Linked DNA regions of Pirellula sp. SH-Sr6A. The protein of the gene in region 1 binds, or shares a complex with, the protein of each later gene. Links are inferred from orthologs where the notes say so. Each region holds a gene or a part of one and is shown in the gene's direction. Other genes may lie near its edges.

Region 1 (3,184 bases):
CAAAAAATCGTCGAATGCCTTCGCGAATCGGCAAGTGTTTGCAAGCTTCCCCTCGACGCGTTGCAAATGGTCGCCACCACCGACAGAGAAGCAGTGGGTCATTTTCTTAAAATGTCCGACGCGATCGATTTGGTGATTCCCCGTGGTGGCGAAGCATTGATTCGACGCGTTGTCGCGGAAGCGACAATGCCGGTCCTGAAACATTACGATGGCAACTGCCATGTCTACGTCGACCGTCACGCCGACTTGGAAATGGCCCTCAGTATCGTCGAGAATTCCAAGTGCCAACGCATGGGGGTTTGCAATGCCATGGAATCATTATTGGTGCATCGAGATGTTGCGGATCTCTTTCTGCCTCAGCTTGATCAGCGACTCCGGGCGTACAATATCGAATACCGAGGAGACGCGGACTGCCGCCGGCTGATCCCTGCGACTATCTCTGCATCGGACGCGGATTGGAGCCTTGAATATCTCGGCCCTACGATGAGCGTCAAAGTTGTGGGGTCACTCGACGAAGCGATCGATCACATCGAGCAATACAGCTCGCGACATACGGAATCGATCGTGACGAATTGCATTCAGTCCGCCGACCGTTTTGTGCGGGAAATCGATTCCGCCGCCGTGATGATTAATGCCTCTACCCGTTTCAACGACGGTGGACAATTGGGAATGGGAGCGGAAATTGGAATCAGCACGGATAAGTTTCATGCACGAGGCCCCTGCGGCCTGCGAGAGTTAACCACTTACAAATTCATCGTTCGCGGGAACGGTCATATTCGTGCTAACTGAGGGAACGCTCAAAGCTCCCTCGCCACGATGAACACAATCCACAATGAGATAGGGAAAGGATACCCTTCATGTCAGACGATGTACTGAGTCGCAGCGATGTGGAAAGTCTGCTCCAATCTCTTGAACCGCAAGCCAAACCCTCTGGGGATTCCAAGAAGTCCGATCCCAAGAAATCCGGTGCGCCAAAAATGCGCATCCTGGCATACGACTTCAAACGTCCCGAGCGGGTCGGCAAAGAACAGATGCGTGCACTCCAGTCTCTGCACGATGGCTTCTCTCGCAACCTTGGCGCATCGCTCTCTGCTGTCCTGCGATCGATGGTCGAAGTCCGCTTGATCAGCGTCGATCAGTTGACGTACAGCGAATTCGTCTACAGCCTTACTATCCCGACCTGCTTCAATCTTCTAAAACCCCTCCCCTTGGAAGGAAACTGGGTGCTGGATATCAGTCCCGCACTCCTCTTTCCCATCATCGATCGCATGCTGGGGGGAGGCGTCTCGGGCGACTCTACCCTCAAACGTCCCCTCTCCGAAATCGAACTGAGACTCGCTACTCGCATTAGCAATGTATTCCTCCGCGAACTGCAAACAGCTTGGTTCAATATCGTGGAGATGAACATCGAAGTCGAACGGGTGGAGAGCAATCCCCAACTTGTACAAATCGTTCCGCCCAACGAAGTCGTCGTGATGGTCAGCTTCGAACTGACGATTGGGCAAGTCCGAGGGATGATCAATCTCTGTATCCCGTACAACACCATCGAACGGGTGAACAGCAAATTGACCAGCAACAGCTGGATTGGATACGCCTCCGCGCGAAGCAACGTCGAAACGAAGACTCAATTGCTACAACGACTCGATGGCTCGGAAGCAGAAGTTATCGTCACTCTCGCTCGGTCCAAAATCAAAACATCCGATCTCTTTGATCTAGAAATCGGCGACATCATCTCCACCGAGAAAGATACGGGCGAACCCCTCGAGGTGGAAGTCTCCAATCGGGTCAAGTTCCTTGCATCCGCAGGTGCTTTCAAAGGCCGCAAAGCAATCCAGATCCAAGCCCTATTGGACAAGAGCCCCTGACGCCGTTTGCAGTGCCTTTTGACGCTCAATCTCATCCAACAATGCGTCGACGGTCAATCCATACTTCCCAAGCACTGACACGAGCGCTCCCCCAACATGCCGGCACTCGCCTCTCCGCATGCGATCGGACCCCAAAGACGCCGCCCCAACAGATGGACGACCGCGCAAGGCTCCCAACTCGGCTCGGAACGAATTCTCTTGCTGCGTCGTTTCCGAATGCACCGAATCAAAGTCGAATCGAGTTTGAACCAGTTTTCCCGATTCTCGACCTGCGATAGTTGCTGCTGCCATGTTTCCATTCCCTTCCCAAAAAACGGGGGGCTCTCGAAGCTCCCCTCTGTCTTTGTCCGAATGACTTCGGTGTCAGGAAGGCTCGTCTCCCTGACTCCACTTCATCATCGAAATGGGCGGGACACGTCTGGTCACAGCCAAAAAGAATTTCCTTTCAGAACAATGCAAGCAACCCAAACAGGAAAATACATTACTCGATATATATGGGACTGGTGAGAATCCAAATCTGCGGATCCTCCCATCCATCCAGCCATAACTCCACACGATAAACGCCTGGCTGGCGTATGTCGAACCGGCAATCGCTCCCCGTCCAAGTCTCCACGGTTTCGCCATTGCGAAAGAGCTTCCAAGTAGCCGGCAATGGCGACAAACCTTCGAGTCGAATCGGTCCATCCGTCAGAGATAATTGACTCCCGATCTCATGCCGCTTCGATTGGGTTTCAACCTGCTGGACGGCGGCAAGAGAAAAGCCTTGTGCGTCGGCAATCCAATCAAACGCAACGAAAGATCGCCCACGGTCGAGCGCATCCCATACGGCAGGCTGCGTCAATGTCTCCACCAAGAGAAACGTCCCAGCATGGCGAAGACTGTTCTCATAGGGGTCCAGTTGGACTTTCAACAACACGTCCCCGGTTGCCGCATTCGGTGGAATGGAAAGAAGCTTCTCAATACCCAATCGGGGCAGCTTCACAATCTGGTCTCCGAGAGCATCGGTCACGACGATCGATGAATCGGTATCGCCCATTCGAATCTGAATCCCAACATTCTCATGTGCATCATTCGCAGCCACGCCGGTGTGAGGGTGTATTTGGCATAATTGATCGTATCGGCGCAAATAATCTCCCGGGTAGGATTGCAACGCAGAATAAACCTCCTGAGGATACTTCTCAAGCAGCGACGCGATCCGAACAAACCACAGCGGATTCTTCATGGCTTGAACCAAGCCCATTTGCTTTTTGAAATCCGCATGGGTGTTGTAGATCTCCGTTCCCGTGATCCCCGCGAACTGCCAATCCATACGCTCCTCG
Region 2 (3,122 bases), 4.9 Mb from region 1 along the record:
CGCGGCAAGAGCAAGTCGCCAAAATCGCGCGTCGCCTCAAGATGTTAGCCCGGGAACAACACGTGCCCATCCTCTGTTTGTCCCAGCTCAACCGTCAATCAGAAGAGAGCAAGGATCACAAACCCAAGCTAAGCCATCTGCGGGAGTCGGGTGCGATCGAGCAAGACGCGGACGTCGTCATGTTTGTGCACCGCGAAGGGTATTACCATCGCGGTGAAGATGCCGAACAGTACGCAGGCCAGGCAGAGATTATCATCGCCAAGCAGCGAAACGGTCCGGTGGGTGATGTCGAGCTGATCTGGGAAAAGGACTTTACGCGGTTCCTTAATAAGGCACCGGAGCGGCATGAGGAGTTCAACAGCTACAGTGACTTCTCAACTCCTGGTGGCTACTAAGTCCGGAACGGCACCTTACGACATTCCCACGAATCACCCGAGAGCAGCATTATGAGCAGCGGTCACAGCGGAACCTTTCGAGTCCTCTTGCAGAAAGAGCAACTGGTCTTTTCCTCCGCGCACTTCATCACTTTTGCCGGCGACATTTGCGAATGTCTGCATGGTCACAATTATGGATTGCGAGGCGAGGTTCAGGGTAAGCTCGACGAAAACCGCTATGTCATCGACTTCATCGCGTTTCGCGACACGCTGGCCAAAATCGTGAAGCGACTGGATCACCATATGCTGCTACCGACACGGCACTCCATGATCTCCGTCCAGGAAGACGGGGACGAGGTCGTCGTCCGCTTTCGAGCCAAGCGGTGGGTTTTCCCCGCTGAAGATTGCATTCTGCTCCCGATCGTGAATACCACCGCAGAAGAGATTGCGGAATGGATCGGTCGAGAGTTGCTCTCCGAGTTGTATTCCAAGATAGGGGATAGGCTCGACTGGCTGGAGATCGGAGTGGACGAAAACAATGGGCAGTGGGGGTACTGTCGATTGCCATGGTCACGCGTTTCTTAACGGATTTGAGTCCAACGAGACAAACTGTGCAGGTTGCAATGGGATCGGCCGAATCGAGGAGATGGGCCGACCTTTCTTGACTTCAGGATGGCGAAGAAGGGTCGATGGTCCGCAAAGCGTTTGCGTTCCACCTTCCAAGCATCTTGAGCCACATGCTAAAGTCCTCACCTGTGCAACTCGCCGAAGAGGGTATTCAAAAAGCCGCGGTTCTCCTCATGGCACTTGAGGAAGACGATGCAGCCATGCTGTTGTCGAAGATGCCATCCAAATACGTGGAGGCCGTCTCGCTCGCCATTGCTCAGATCGACGATATTCCGGGCCAAGTGCAGGAAGAAGTAATCGCCGAATTTTTTGGTGGTGCCCCGAGCTCTTTGATTCATGCGTGCGGCGGATTGGAACGGGCGAAAACGCTGGTGAGGAAGGCGTTCGGCAAAGATGCTGCCGACATGCTGGCCGTCTTGCAGCAGACCATCGAATCCCTGCCGTTTGCATTCCTGCAAAAGGCGGATCCGCAAAACATTCTCACCTTTATCATGGACGAGCACCCGCAAACGATCGCGGTGGTGATCTGCCACGTCCCCGCTGCAACCGGGGCGGGAATATTGAACGGGTTGCCTCAGCAGAAGCAATTGGCTGTCATCCGTCGCATCGCTCAAATGGGGCAGACGAGTCCCGAAGCGATCGCGGACATCGAACGTGCCCTCGAGTTTCGAATGTCTATGGTTATGAACCAGTCATTCCAAAAAGCCGGGGGGGTGCCTGCGGTGGCCGAAATCCTCAACGTCACAGATCGGGCGACCGAACGCATGGTCTTGGAGAACCTCTCCAAGGACAGTCCGGAACTGGTGGAAGAGATCCGACGATTGATGTTCGTCTTCGAAGACATTCAGAAGTTGGCCGACAAAGATATTCAGACCTTGCTCAAGAACGTCGAGACCAATCAATGGGCGATGGCCCTCAAGGGAGCGAGCCCGCAGCTCCAGGAGAAGGTCATGAAGAACATGTCGCAGAGAGCAGCAGAGATCCTCAAGGAGGAAATCGGGTTCCTTGGTCGCGTCAAGCTCAGCGATGTCGAATCGGTTCAGCAAAAGATTGTCGATATCGTTCGCGGTCTCGAGGAAGCAGGCCAATTGCAGCGACCGGGCAGCGATGGAGAAGAGGAGTTCGTCGCCTAGCGAGGCATGACAGGCATGTTGGAGTTGGCAACTGCTTCGGCCTCCAAGTTATCGACCGCAGCGACTTGCAGGACCTCCTCAAAGGTTGGTCCCGCTACCAGCAGCAATGGGGTGTCGGCGTCTCGTTGTTGCGCCAAAAGCCCGTGGTGGCGCGTCAACTCGAGCGTCGCAAGGAACATGGCAACCAACCCGCTTTTGTGCATGCCCAGATCGAACAGATTTTGCAATTCGACCTCACCATGATCCCGGACCAAACCATGGATCCGTTCCATGTAAACATGGATGGGCGTGTTGTCGTAGGTTAGTTTGTGCTCCGGGGCTTTCTGTTTTGCTTTGAGTATTCGACCGAACGCGCTGACCAGATCCCACACCTCGACCTTTGCGATCGGAACGTCTGCGGCATCCAATCGTCTGGGCGGTAAGTCGTTCGCAAGCCGCGGGAATCGCAATTGCCATTGGCGACTTTGTTCGTCGAGCAAACTCGCCACGTCTCGAAACCGCTTGTATTGAACCAGGCGATCGACCAGGTTTTCGACGCCATCACCGGTCTCCTGCATCGACAGAATTTGCGGCGCCTCTTCTTCGTCGTTCGGTAAGACAGCCTTGGCCTTCATCTCGATCAATTGGCTCGTAATGTCGATGAATTCACCGACTTCATCGAGATCGAGTTCTTGCAGGATCGAAACATAGTCAAGGTACTGAGCAGTAATGCGGGACAGAGAGATTTCCTCCAGCGGGAGCTCTTCCCGCCGGATGAGATAGAGGAGCAAATCGATCGGTCCGTGGTAGGCTGGCAAGTCGATTCCGAACACCGTGCTATCTCTCCGGTCCTTTGCAGTCGTTACCGAGTCATGCCCATCGAGAACGAAAAGACTTGTCGCGAGTCCGAGTCGGCATAAGCCACCGGTACCGCGAAATCGAACGCGAGAGGAGCGGGTCCCAAGGCGGGGACAGCCACTCGGAATCCAACCCCAGGTGCAACCCGGAA

Evidence for each region.
Region 2: the proteins of fliM (region 1) and fliG are in contact, whole or in part, in a crystal structure (PDB 4QRM), measured with the Thermotoga maritima proteins. The link is inferred for Pirellula sp. SH-Sr6A from one-to-one orthologs. Residues at the interface, in WP_004081085.1 of Thermotoga maritima: Tyr124, Leu127, Asp128, Ile130, Met131, Gly132, Gly133, Pro134, Glu136, Pro139, Arg141, Thr144, Glu145, Ile146, Glu147, Ser149, Ile150, Lys153; in WP_004082903.1 of Thermotoga maritima: Phe122, Ser125, Glu126, His127, Pro128, Gln129, Thr130, Val133, Glu157, Arg161, Leu164, Leu165, Arg167, Ser169, Glu171, Val172, Glu175, Ile176, Asn179, Lys182.

Annotation. Positions count from the first base shown.
Region 1 is NZ_CP011272.1:5,865,796-5,868,979, forward strand. The notes cover bases 2-2,861. They hold fliM (flagellar motor switch protein FliM), read left to right. Parts: upstream 2-857; coding sequence 858-1,865; downstream 1,866-2,861. Other genes in these bases: VN12_RS22665 (glutamate-5-semialdehyde dehydrogenase), read left to right, coding at 2-789; VN12_RS22675 (hypothetical protein), read right to left, coding at 1,845-2,156; VN12_RS22680 (PHP domain-containing protein), read right to left, coding at 2,347-2,861. In the rest of the region: more of VN12_RS22665, read left to right, coding at 1-1; more of VN12_RS22680, read right to left, coding at 2,862-3,184. UniProt on the Bacillus subtilis protein: One of the proteins that forms a switch complex that is proposed to be located at the base of the basal body.
Region 2 is NZ_CP011272.1:992,223-995,344, reverse strand. What follows is about bases 325-3,122. They hold fliG (flagellar motor switch protein FliG), read left to right. Parts: upstream 325-1,111; coding sequence 1,112-2,134; downstream 2,135-3,122. Other genes in these bases: VN12_RS03625 (outer membrane protein assembly factor), read right to left, coding at 2,976-3,122; VN12_RS03630 (segregation and condensation protein A), read right to left, coding at 2,131-2,946; VN12_RS03640 (6-pyruvoyl trahydropterin synthase family protein), read left to right, coding at 447-959; dnaB (replicative DNA helicase), read left to right, coding at 325-395. Also shown: more of dnaB, read left to right, coding at 1-324. UniProt on the Bacillus subtilis protein: One of the proteins that forms a switch complex that is proposed to be located at the base of the basal body.